DNA from 3 places in the Luteibacter sp. UNCMF366Tsu5.1 genome. Region 3 is predicted to be linked to each of the others. Evidence: predicted binding sites of a transcription regulator. Region 3 holds the regulator's gene; each other region holds the start of a gene.
What was found. The regulator FliA, encoded in region 3, starts transcription of late flagellar genes. The targets are predictions, from matches to a motif close to TAAAGTTTNNCNNNCNNNGGCCGATAA.

Region 1: BT115_RS12930 (GGDEF domain-containing protein) is a predicted target of FliA. The motif match lies at 1,259-1,285, and genes of this name have one in related genera.
Region 2: BT115_RS13050 (STAS domain-containing protein) is a predicted target of FliA. The motif match lies at 1,451-1,477, and genes of this name have one in related genera.

The regions. Positions count from the first base shown of each region.
Region 1 is NZ_FPIS01000002.1:841,954-846,187, forward strand. Features, by position in the region: gene BT115_RS12920 (nitrilase-related carbon-nitrogen hydrolase) at 1-643, opposite strand, end outside; gene BT115_RS12925 (TetR/AcrR family transcriptional regulator) at 627-1,208, opposite strand; gene BT115_RS12930 (GGDEF domain-containing protein) at 1,339-2,289, shown strand; gene serA (phosphoglycerate dehydrogenase) at 2,306-3,541, opposite strand; gene BT115_RS12940 (FAD-binding oxidoreductase) at 3,652-4,234, shown strand, end outside.
Region 2 is NZ_FPIS01000002.1:877,564-881,797, reverse strand. Features, by position in the region: gene BT115_RS13060 (chemotaxis protein CheA) at 1-667, opposite strand, end outside; gene BT115_RS13055 (response regulator) at 706-1,068, opposite strand; gene BT115_RS13050 (STAS domain-containing protein) at 1,079-1,396, opposite strand; gene BT115_RS13045 (sensor histidine kinase) at 1,635-2,993, shown strand; gene BT115_RS13040 (response regulator) at 3,097-3,771, shown strand; gene BT115_RS13035 (MipA/OmpV family protein) at 3,874-4,234, shown strand, end outside.
Region 3 is NZ_FPIS01000001.1:1,521,885-1,526,118, forward strand. Features, by position in the region: gene BT115_RS06720 (chemotaxis protein CheA) at 1-89, opposite strand, end outside; gene BT115_RS06725 (protein phosphatase CheZ) at 97-738, opposite strand; gene cheY (chemotaxis response regulator CheY) at 748-1,149, opposite strand; gene BT115_RS06735 (RNA polymerase sigma factor FliA) at 1,209-1,940, opposite strand; gene BT115_RS06740 (P-loop NTPase) at 1,937-2,812, opposite strand; gene flhF (flagellar biosynthesis protein FlhF) at 2,862-4,202, opposite strand.

The sequences.
Region 1 (4,234 bases), on a different contig from region 3:
ACGGCGCAGCGAGTCGCCAGATGCCGAAACCGAGGACGATGACGAGCAGCAACAACGCGCTCCCCGCCAGGGCGCGCCGCGTTCTTGCGTTCGCCTGAGAAGCGCTCAGCAAGGCCACGGCGGTCGCGACGAAAAGCATCAGCGCGCCGATACCCCAGATACCCGTGATCGCCGCCAACTGGATCACCGCCAGCGCGTCCATCTGCGTGTAAGCGATATCGAAGAAGGTGCCGTGAGGCGATATCAGGCTATTGAAGAACGCCAGCGCCACCCACGTGACCGGGATCGCCAAGGCGGCAGCGACGACGCGTCCACGTCGCAGCAGACGCTTATGCAGGAGCACGCAAAGCGCGAAGATCACGCCGGGCCAGAGCATGGCGAAGACGACGACACCGAAGGGCAGGCCAATGTGGCCGTGCATGTAGGACCACAGATTGCCCGAACCGGTCGCCATCGCGAGGAACGCGGAGGCAGCTGCCCAGCGCGTTCTTACCCTCGACGCCAGCCAGAGCACCGGCACGGGAGTAAGCCATGTGATCCACCACACGGGATGGGTACCGCTACCGAACCACCAGCCGATGGCGGTGAGGGCGGTCGCCAATATCCATACCGGCACTACGGAGCGTTCAGGGCGCAAAGGCATCGATCGTTCGTCCCAATGAGGCGAGGTAGAAGGTTCGGAAGCGCTTCTCGTCGAAGCTGAAGCGACCGCCCCGGTACAGCGCGATGAGCCCATGGGCATGCGCCCACAGGTCCATGGCCAGATCCCATTCGTCGAGCGTGCGCAAGGTGCCCTGAGCCATGCCTTCCGCGATCGCGTCGGCGATAAGGTTCAACGTAGGCGAGCGGCGAGCACGAAAGTCCTCGGGGAAGCGCCTGGCGTCATCACGGGGCAGTCCGAAAGCGTGGTCGAACAGGTGCGGATGCGTGAGGGCGTAATCGAGGTAAGACTCCAGCATGGCCAGCAGACGGCGGTGCGGGTCGTGCTGGCGCGCGTGGCTCGCCCAGGTGCGCGCCGCGTCTTCGAAGCTGTCGTTGGATAGCCGCGCCAGCAACGCTTCGCGATTGGGAAAGTGTCGGTAGATCGCCATGGCCGACAGGCCGACATCCGCCGCCACGCGACGCATGGTCACGGCCTCCGCACCGTGCGCGTCGAAGAGGGCATGAGCAGCGGCGAGGATGCGGTCGGCAGTGGTGTCGGTTGGCATGTTTACAGTGTAAACATGCTTCGCGAGCGAGCGCAATGGCTCCGAATGGTTCAAGCTTTACCAAGCTCCGCCGATAAGGGGTGGACGACTATTCGCGGCTGAGGCCGCTGCCAGGGGGGGGATCGCTGCCATGAGCGTCGAAGACGCGCTGCTTTACGAGGATGCGGGGGTCTACAAGACCTTGCTGGAATCCACGCGCGCCATTCCCTGGAAACTCGACTGGGCGACGCTCGGCTTCGCCTACATCGGTCCGCAGATCGAAGATCTGCTTGGCTGGTCGGCGTCGTCCTGGACCACCGTGCAGGACTGGGCCGATCGCATCCATCCCGAAGATCGCGAACGGGTCTTCAACTTCTGCGTGGCGCAGTCGCAAGCCGGCATGGATCACGAGGCCGACTACCGTGCCCTGCGCAAGGATGGCGAATTCGTCTGGATTCGCGACGTGGTGCACGTGGTGCGCAACGACGACGGCACGCCGAACGCGCTGGTCGGCTTCATGTTCGACATCAGCGAACGCAAGCGGACCGAAGAGCGATTGTTGGACATGCAGCGCGAACTGGAAGAGCTGTCCTACAAGGACGGCCTGACCGGTGTGGCGAATCGCCGCCGCTTCGACATGATGATGACCGTGGAGTGGCGCAATGCGCAGCGACTGCGCCAGCCCTTGTCGGTGATCGTGCTCGACATCGATTACTTCAAGCAATACAACGATCACTACGGTCACCTGGAAGGCGACGAATGCCTGAAACGCGTGGCGAAAGCGCTCCAAGGCGTGGTGCGCGGCCAGCGTGACCTGCTCTGCCGCTTCGGCGGCGAGGAGTTCGTGCTGCTGCTGCCGGATACCGACGAAGCCGCCGCGATGGCGCTCGCCTGGCGCTGCCTCGACGCTGTGGACAAGGCACTGATTCCGCACGTCGGCCTGGGTCCGGGCAAGCGCCTCACGCTCAGCGCAGGCGTGCACACGGCCATACCCGGTGAACACGACGAGACCACGCCCTTCATCGCCGTGGCCGATCGCCGCCTCTATCTCGCCAAGGAGCGAGGCCGCGCGCGGGTCGTATCCGACGGCGGCCTCGTCTAGAGCCCGTGGCGCGCCCTCAGTAGAGAACGCGCGCCCTCAGCGTTCCGTCGATCGCGGCCAGCTCGTTGCGCAGGGCTGCCGCGTGTTCCTCGGTCGTGGTCACGTCGATGACCACGTAACCGACTTGCGGCGACGTCTGCAGGTACTGGCCATCGATGTTCACCGCTGCGCGCGAGAACACGTCGTTGACGCGCGACATCACGCCGGGGATGTTCTGGTGGATATGCAGCAGGCGCCGGCTCGTCGGGTGGCCGGGCAGGGACACTTCCGGGAAATTCACCGCCGACAAGGTGCTGCCGTTGTCGCTGTAGCGCACCAGCTTCGAGGCAACCTCGATGCCGATGTTCTCCTGCGCCTCGGCCGTGCTGCCGCCTACGTGCGGGGTGAGGATCACGTTGTCCATGCCCACCAGCGGCGAGACGAACGGATCACTGTTGCCTTGCGGCTCGACCGGGAAGACATCGATCGCAGCGCCGGCCAGATGCTTCGAGCGAAGCGCGGCGGCGAGCGCGTCGATGTCCACCACCGTGCCGCGCGATGCATTCACCAGCATGGCGCCCGGATGCATCCGGGCGAGCTCGGCGGCGCCGATGAGGTTCTTGGTCTGCGGCGTCTCGGGCACATGCAAGGTCACGACATCCGCGCGTTCCAGCAGATCGTCCAGGCTGGCCGCGGGGCGTGCGTTGCCCAGCGACAGCTTGGGTTCGATGTCGTGGAAGATCACGCGCATGCCGAGCGCCTCGGCCAGCACGCCCACCTGGGTGCCGATGTGCCCGTAGCCGACGATGCCGAGCACCTTGTCGCGGACCTCGAAGCTGCCCGCGGCCGATTTGGACCAACCGCCGCGGTGGCATTGCGCATTCTTTTCGGGGATGCGCCGTACAAGCAGAATCGTCTCGGCGATAACCAGCTCGGCGACGCTGCGGGTATTGGAGTAGGGGGCGTTGAAGACGGGGACGCCGAGGCGTTCCGCTTCTGCGGCATCGACCTGGTTGGTGCCGATGCAGAAGCAGCCCACGGCGATGAGCCGGCGCGCCTCGGCGAGCACTTCAGCGGTCAGGTGCGTGCGCGACCGGATGCCCACGATGTGCGCATCCGCGATGCGCTCGCGGAGTTCGTCCTCGGGCAGCGCTTTTTCGTGGAACTCGATCTGCGAGTACCCGGCCTGGCGGAAGGTGTCGAGGGCGCTTCGGCTGACGCCTTCGAGCAGCAGCACCTTGATGTCTTCCTTCGGATACGACGTACGCTTCATGGCGGCGCTTAAGTCCCAGGGATTGGACGATCACTATGCCAGAACGTGGCGTTCATGTTGCGGCGCACCCAACGGAGTGGCACCCTCGGCCGACATCGAGCGAGAACCCCATGACCGACCGCCTGGCCGAACTGACCCGCCTGCTTCCCGACCTCAAGCTGTCGACCGATCCGGGCGACCTGGAGCACCATGGCCGCGACTGGACCCGGCGCTGGACGCCTGCGCCGCTGGCGATTGCCTGGCCGGCGTCGATCGACGAGGTGCAGGGCATCGTGCGTTGGGCGAACCGGCACGGCGTGGCGGTGGTGCCTTCGGGCGGTCGCACGGGGCTGTCCGGTGGCGCGGTCGCTGCGAACGGCGAACTGGTGCTGAGCCTCGATCGGATGAATCGCGTGCTCGACTTCGACCCGATCGACCGCACGCTGACCGTGCAGGCGGGTATGGCACTGGAAGCAGTACACAACGCCGCCCGCGAGCACGGGCTGATCTACCCGGTGGACTTCGCCGCGCGCGGTTCCTGCCAGATCGGTGGCAACGTGGCGACCAACGCGGGCGGCATCCGCGTCATCCGCTACGGCAACACGCGGCAATGGATCGCCGGGCTCAAGGTGGTGACCGGTACGGGCGAACTGCTCGACTTGAACCGCGGCCTGATCAAGAACGCCTCGGGCTACGATCTTCGGCACCTGGTGA
Region 2 (4,234 bases), on a different contig from region 3:
CGAACACGCCTTCGACGGCGGCGCGCTTGGCGCCGGCGTCCAGATGAAGCGACCAGCCGAGATAGGACGACGAGGCGTCCATGTCGGCCAGCGAGGGAAGCTTGCTGGCGTCGCATTCGACACGCAGCGGGCCGAGGGCACCGAGCTCGCGGAACATGCGCGCCGGATCGTTGCCCGTCTTGAGCAAGTAATCGAACGGACGGAACGTGATGTCCCAGCCCTCGACGGTCTCCGCGGGGGCCGCAGCCTTCGCGGCGGCGACCGGCGCGGCAGAGCCACCGGACACCATCGCCGACAGTTCGGCGAGCAGAGCCTGGCTCTCGGGCGTGGCCGCCGGCTGGCCCGCCATGGACAGGGACAGCATGTCGCGCACGGTGTCGCCCGAGCGGAGCAGCAGCTCCACCACGGCCTTTTCCATCGGACGGCGGCCGCTGCGGACCTCGTCCATCAGGTTCTCGGCCACGTGGGTGAACGCGGCAACGTCGGTAAAACCGAACGTGGCCGCGCCGCCCTTGATCGAATGGGCAGCGCGGAACACGACGTTGATCAGTTCCGGATCGTCGGAGCCCTCGTCCAGCGCGAGGAGGGCCTGCTCCATGGCGTCGAGACCGTCGAGGCTCTCTTCATGGAACGCCTTGTGGAATTGCGCCAGATCGACTTTGGACATGGTGGACCCTGAATTACCGGAACGTCTTGCGAAGGGAATTAACCGAGCACGCGGGCGACGGTGGCCAGCAGCTGGTCGGGATCGAACGGCTTGACCAGCCAGCCGGTCGCACCGGCCGCCTTGCCTTCCATCTTCTTCTCGGGGTTCGACTCGGTCGTCAGCATGAGGATCGGCACGCCGCTGTAACCCGGACGCGTGCGAATCTCGCGAACCATCGAGATACCGTCCATCACCGGCATGTTCACGTCGGCGAGGATCAGGTCGAACTTGTGGTTACCGGCGGTATCGAGCGCGGCCTGGCCGTTCTCGGCCTCTTCCACGTCGTGGCCCGCGCCACGCAGGGTGAAGGCGACCATGCTGCGCATGGAAGCCGAATCGTCTACCGCAAGAATCTTTGCCATGGGAGCACCTTCAGTTCACGCCGGCTTCGGCCGGCAGTTCGATCAAAGCATGAAGACCCAGCACGGACACGCCGCGCCGGAGGGGATCGCTGACACCGGTCCAGGCGACCGGCAGACCGGCGGCACGGGCATCGCGCGAAAACGCCGCGAGCACCTGCAACCCGGCCGTATCGATCTGGGTCACCGCCGTGCCGTCCAGCTGGACGGCCTCGCCCGCGGCCAGCGCACCCAGCAGGGCGTCGCGCAGCGCGGGCGCAGCGCCGATGCGCAGGTCGGCATCCAGCGCCAGCGGGGCGCGAGGGGCGTCTTTGGAGGATTTCTTCGCCATCGTCCGTACCGTTGGGACCCTTGGCGCACATCGCCTTGGGGTCGTTCGATGGGCTTATCGGCTTTGTGAGGGAAAGCTTTAGGGGAGGTGGCGCTCCACCGAGGGACAGGGCGACGGCGATACGAGCTGTGCCACCATGCGAGCCGGTCAGCCTCCCTATCCGCTTCGTGCAGCGACGTCGCTCTGGTCACGCTTCGGTTCAGCGTACCGCGCCGTCCGCAGCCCTCCGAGACCCCCGGTGAAACGTAAATCGCTCCTGTGGCAGTTGTTCGTGTCGCTTTCCGTGGTGCAGACCGTGGTGCTGTTCTTCGCCTTCGGCGGCCTGCTCTATCTGCTGCTGGACGGCCGCAATACCTATATTTCGGACGGCGTGATCAAGACGGCCGCGCAGGCAGTCCGCACCAGCCCGGCAGGCCTTTCGATCGAGCACACGGAACGGCTGGAGGACTTGCGCCGCCAATATCCGTCGTTCTGGCTCATGGTGGCGGACGCCGATGGGCACTCCGCGCGTTATGGCAACCCGCCCTCCTATTACACGGAGCTGTCACAGCAGCTCGCCTGGATCGGGCCCTCCGAGATCCACGCCTATGAAGAGCGCGCGCCCTACGGCGTACGCATCGACGTGAAAAAGGTCGATGGCCGGCGCATCCACATCATGACCGGCGGCGCGTCTCGCGACGACCTCGGACGCTGGGTGGCCGTGGTCAGTGGTGTCGTCAGCCCCATCGTGTCGGTGCCGCTGATCCTCTCGACGCTCGTGATTGCGCCCCTGCTGATCTGGCGCAGCATGGCGGGGGTGCGCAAGCTCGCACAGTCGGCGGCGGCTATCGACCTGTCGCACCGGGCCGTGCAACTGGAGCTGGACACGGTGCCACGCGAGATCCGCCCCCTGGTGGCGGCGTTCAACGAAGCGATCGACCGCCTGCGCACGACCTACGTGGCCCGCGACCAGTTCCTGCGCGACGCCGCGCACGAACTGCGTCTGCCCATCGCCGTGCTGATGGCGCGCATCGACACCATGCCCAAGGGGCCCGACAAGGCACTGCTGCGGGCTGACGTCAGCAGGCTCGCCACGCTCGCGGAACAGTTGCTCGATCTTCAACGCATCCAGGCGCAAGGCGTCCAGCGGACGCCGGTAAACCTGTGTGAAGTGGCGAGAGACGTGGCGTCTGACGTGGCGCCATTGGCGTCCGCGCAGGGTTACTGCCTGGAAGTAGATGCGCCGGACGATCCCGTGTGGGTATCCGCGGAACCCCTCTCGCTCGGCCGCGTGGTGACCAATCTTGTGCAGAACGCGGTGGTCCATGGCGGCGGTGCAGGCACCATCAGCCTGCGCGTGGTCGCGCCAAACACGTTGCGGGTCTGCGATCAGGGGCCCGGCGTGGCCGAACAGGACCGCGAGCGCATCTTCGAGCCGTTCTACCGCGCGCAGACGGGCGACCCGGGGCACGGCCTCGGTCTCCATCTCGCCTTGGAACTGGTGCGCAGGCAAAACGGGCACATCACGGTGGAGAACCTGGCGGAAGGCGGTGCGTGCTTCGCCGTCACGTTCGAAGCGCTGTCGCAGCCCCAGCTCCCCGCTCCCGAGCCAGCCTGACGTCTACCCTGCCCGGCCCCACCGGCAACATTGCCGGAACGTTGCCGGTGACTCCGGATCGATCGGCTAGCATGCTGCCCTTTGCAGGACGGAGCCGACACACGTGCGCCTATTGCTGGTCGAAGACGACGAACCACTGGCGCTGTTGATGCGGAGCGCACTGCAGCGCCATGGTCTCCTGGTAGACATCGCCGGATCGCTGTCTGTCGCCGCGGCGGCCTTGCGCTCCGGTGTTCACGACCTGCTGGTACTGGACCGCTCGCTACCCGACGGCGATGGCGTGGATCTGATCGCACAGGCACGCAGGATGCTGCCGGGCTTACCCATCATCGTGCTGACGGCGCGGGGCGAACTGCCCGAGCGTATCGAGGGCCTGGACGAAGGGGCCGACGATTACCTGGTGAAACCCGTCGCCACGGACGAGCTGCTCGCGCGCATCCGTGCCGTGGCACGCCGCCCCGCCACCATCGCGCTGCCCCAGGCGGCGATGGGCGCGCTGACGTACGACTTCGGCGCACGGGAGGCCGCCGTCGGCGGGCGCATGCTGCGCCTGCCGCGTCGCCAGTTGCTCATCCTGGAAACCCTGATCTACCGGCAAGGACGCACCGTGCGCCGCGAGGCCCTGCGCGAAGCCGTCTACGGATTCGACGATGCCATCCAATCGAATGCGCTGGACGCGCACATTTCCAAGCTGCGCCGCGCGCTGGATGAAGCCGGTGCCGGCGTGGAGATCAGTGTCATCCGCGGCGTGGGTTATCTGCTGAAGGAGCTCGATTAACGGAACAAGCTCACAGATCGCCGCACTGGATGCACGCGGCGCAATGTTCAGACAACTTCGCTGGCGCAGCATGACGGGACCGGATCTTGAACGGATGTCCCGATGGCAAAGATGACCTTCCCCTGCCTCGCTCTGGCAGGCGCCTTGCTGATACCCAGTGTGCCGATGGCAGCCCCATCGACATCTCAATTCAGCCTCGGCGTCGGGTTCGCATGGAGCCCCAGCCCTTATCGCTCGTACGACAACAAGGCATGGCCACTGCCCGTGGCGAACTACGAAGGCGAGCGTTTCTTCATCCGTGGCGTCGGCGTGGGCATGCGTCTGTGGCGCGATGAAGGTAACGAGCTGTCGCTGGTCGCTTCGCCGATCGGCAACCGATTCCGCCACGACGACACCGACGACACCCGCCTACGCCGTCTGTCCGACCGCGATATCTCCGGGCAACTGGGCGTGCAATGGCGAT
Region 3 (4,234 bases):
TCCACGAGTTGTTCGCCCAGGCTTTCCAGCAGCTCGCGCGCCTCGATCAGAAAGACGTTGAGCAGCTCGTTGTCCAGCTCCACGCTCATAGGGCGCTCAGAAGCCGAATTCGCTGAGCAGGCGGTCCACTTCGTCCTGACTGACCTTTTCAGCAGCAGGCGCGGCACCACCGGCCAGCGTGCCGGTCAGGCGCACCAGCTCCACCAGCGACGATTCCACCTTGGCCATGAACGCTTCGACCTGCGCCACGCGCTGACCGGAGAGATCCTGCCAGGACTGTGCCTCGACCATTTCGCCAAAGCCGATGTCGCAGCTCTGGGCGAAGTCGCCCACACGCACGGCAAGCGCCGTGGCGCTGGTGGCGAAGGCGGGGTCGGCGTGATCGAGCACCAGTACTTCATCGGCCTGGCGGGCGAGCGCCTGTGCCTGCGGGCGCAGCTTTTCGCTGAAATCGAGGGTGCGATGGGCAGCCTGGGCGCTCATCTCGAGCACGTCGCGCAGGTGCTTGCGCGCGTCGCTCATGTTGCCCGGCACACCATCGTGCGAGATGTCGGCGGCAAGCCGGCGCGCGGATTCGTGCAGGTCGCGGGCCAGGTGGCCCAGCGCCATGAAAAGGTGTTGTTCGCGGCTGCGCAGGAGGCGATCGAGGGCCTCCTCGACCGAGGCGGGATCGTTCGCATCCAGCAGCTCGCGCAGTTCGGGCGCCACGTCGTGGCCAGGGGAAATCACGGTGTTCATGGTCGTTCCTTAGCCCGCGGCCGCGGCGAGTCGTTCGAAGATCTTGTCGAGTTTTTCCTTCAGCGTGACCGCCGTGAAGGGCTTGACGACGTAGCCGTTCACGCCGCTCTGTGCTGCCGCGATGATCTGATCGCGGTTGTTCTCCGCCGTCACCATCAGCACGGGCATGGCTTTCAGGGCGGCGTCGGCGCGAATGGCGCGGAGCAGGTCGATGCCGGTCATGTTCGGCATGTTCCAGTCCGTGACCACCAGGTCGAACGGCTGCGCGCGCAGCATCGCCAGCGCGGCATTACCGTCTTCGGCTTCCTGGATCAGGGTGTTGGTGAAGCCAAGCTCCACCAGCAGATTCCTGACGATGCGTCGCATGGTGGAAAAATCGTCCACCACGAGAATCTTCATGTTCTTGTCCAAAACGTTCTCTCCGCCTTGCTACCGCGTGTTCTTTTTCGGCGACGTCACGAAAGGTGCCGTCACTGCTTGTCTTTCCAGCCCGACATGCGTGCGCGGAGTCGAATCAGGGCCTGACCATGGATCTGGCATACCCGCGATTCGCTCACTCCCAACACCGCACCGATTTCCTTCAGGTTGAGTTCTTCGTCGTAGTACAGCGACATGACCAGCTTCTCGCGCTCGGGCAATCCGTCGATGGACTGCGCCAGTGCGCCACGCAGACCTTCCTGCTCGAACGTACCTTCCGGACCGGCCGCGTCCGGGTCAACCACGTCGATCGCCGCGCCTTCGTCGCCCTCGGGCGCCGTCAGGCTCAACAACCGCGCGCTCGCCGCGTCCGCCAGGATCTGGTTGTATTCCATGGCGTCGATGCCCAGCCGCTTCATCACTTCCGCGTCTTCGGCGTCGCCACCCGTCTCGTTCTCGATCTGCCTCGTCACCTCCGCAACCTCGCGCAACTTCCGGTGGACGGAGCGCGGGGTCCAATCCGTCTTGCGCAGTTCGTCCAGCATGGCGCCACGTATGCGGATACCCGCATAGGTTTCGAAGCTGGCCGCGCGAGTCGGCGAGTAATTTCTTGCGGCCTCAAGCAGCCCGATCATCCCGGCCTGCATCAGGTCGTTTGCATCCACGCTCGGCGGCAGCCGGCCCATCAGGTGATAGGCAATTCGGCGCACCAGCGGCGCGTGGGTCTTTACCAGTTCATCCGCTGGGATGCGCGTGATTTCAAGGTATTCGGTCGCGACGCTCACAGTGGTAGCCCTCCCCCCTGATGGGACCGTTCGGCGAAGAAGCCAATACGGCCCTGTGCACGGGGTTCGGGTTCACCCCATGTATCGACCGACCTGGCCAAATTCTTGAATCCGACCGCCGACCGGCTGCTGGGCCAGGCATCGACCACCGCCGACTGGCGGCGGATCGCCTGGCGCAGGTACTCGTCGTGCGGAACCATGCCCATGAAATCCAAGGAAACATCGAGAAAACGATTGGTCACCCGGGACAGCTTCTCGAAGAGCTGGCGCCCCTCCTGGGCGTGGCGAACCATGTTCGCCACGATGCGGAAGCGGTTGACCGCGAACTCGCGGCTCATGACCTTGATCAGGGCGTAGGCATCGGTGAGCGAGGCCGGCTCGTCGCAGACCACCACCACCACCTCGTCCGATGCCGCGGCGAACATGGAGACACTGTCCGAGATGCCCGCCGCCGTATCGACGATCAGGTACTCCGGCGCCAGCGGGTATTCGTCGAACGCCCGGATCACCGCCGCGTGCTCGATGTTCGGCAGCTGCGCCATGCGACGCGCGCCCGACGTGGCAGGGATCACCTTGAGGCCGTGTGCGGCCTGCAGGATGAGGTCTTCGATGCCGCACTCCCCTTCCAGCATGTGACCCAGGTGCCGGGTCGGCTGCAAGCCGAGCAGGACGTCGACGTTCGCCATGGCGAGATCGGCGTCGAGTAGAAGGACGTCACGGCCGCCCATCGCGAGCGCCATGCCGAGGTTGACCGCCACCGTGGTCTTGCCCACGCCGCCCTTGCCGCCGGCAATCGCGATGCTGCGGGTGGGGCGGCGATCGGCGAGCCAATGGAGCCCGGCGGCCTGGGTGGAATCGACGTGTGTGCTCATGAAGTAAGTCACTGCCGTGGGAGTCGGTTGCGGTTGAAGAGAAAGAGGGTCAAGCCAGGGCCGGCGCCACACCGCCGAAGCGGTCGGCGAGGATGGCGTCGTCGGGTTCGTCGCTACGCTGCTTGACGAGCTGCGCAGCCAGGCAGACCAGCTTGCGCGCATCGGCGGACGCAATGTCCTCGGGCACGCGCTGGCCGTCGGTGGTGTAGTCCAACGGCAGGCCGTGGCGGATCAGTGCGGACAGCGCGCCGCCGATCAGCGGCGCCTCATCGAGCTTGGTGAGGATGGCGCTCTGCGGAGCCAGCGGCGCATAAGCGCGCACCGCGTTGTCGATGGCCTGCGCCTGCGCGTTGGCCGCCAGTACGAGACAGACGCGCAGATCCGAGGTCGCACGCAGCGTCTCGAACTGCTGCTGAAGCTTCGGATCGTTGCCCGCCAGCCCGGCCGTATCGACCAGTACCGTGTTGCGGCCGCGCAGCTGGAGCAGCACGTTGCGCAGGCTGTTGGCGTCCTGCGCGTTGAACACGCGCACGCCGAGCAGGCGACCATAGTGTTCGAGCTGTGCCCCGGCACCGATGCGGTACTGGTCCGTGCTGATGAGGGCAACATTGGACGCACCGTGACGCAGCACCGCGCGCGCGGCGAGCTTCGCGATGGTGGTGGTCTTGCCGACGCCGGTGGTACCGACCAGCGCGATGACGCCGCCGCCCACCGTGTCGAAATTCCGTCCGCTCGTGCGGATGTTGCGCGAAAGGATGCCCAGCGGCAGATAGCGCGCCTGTTCGGGCGTCATGCCCGGCGGCAGTTCCGCGCACAGCGCGCGGGCCACGTCGGCGTCGATGCCCAACCGCGTCATCTCACGCAGCACACGGGCACGCAGCGGCTGCTCGCGATCCATCTGATTCCAGGCCAGCGTCGAGAGCTGCACTTCGAGCATCTCGCGCAGGTTGTTGATCTCGGCGCGCACGCCGTTCACGGCGGCATCGTTGTTGGGGGTGACGGTGGCGGCACGCACCACGTCGGCGACGCTGGCAGCCAGCGCCGCGCTCGACTGACGCTGCGGAGCATTGGTGTTCGGCTGGCTGGCCGGTGCCCCGCCCTTCGCGGCACGTTCGACGGCCGCGGCGGTGGCGGCGCGGGCCTGATCGATACGTGCGGCGCGCTCGGCGTCGTCGCGCAGCGCGCGCAGCGGCGACTCGTCGCGCTTCGGCGCGTCGACACCGAAGCCGGCCTCGCGCACCAGCGCTTCGTCGTAATCCAGCGCAGCGATGATCTCGATGCCGTCATCCAGGCGGCGCGTCGACAGAATCACGGCGTCCGGGCCTTGTTCGTCCCTGACCTGGCGCATGGCCTGGCGCATGTCGGGAGCAACGAATCGTTTGATTTTCATGCGTTCGATCCTGTCTTTGTCCTGGCGCCTCT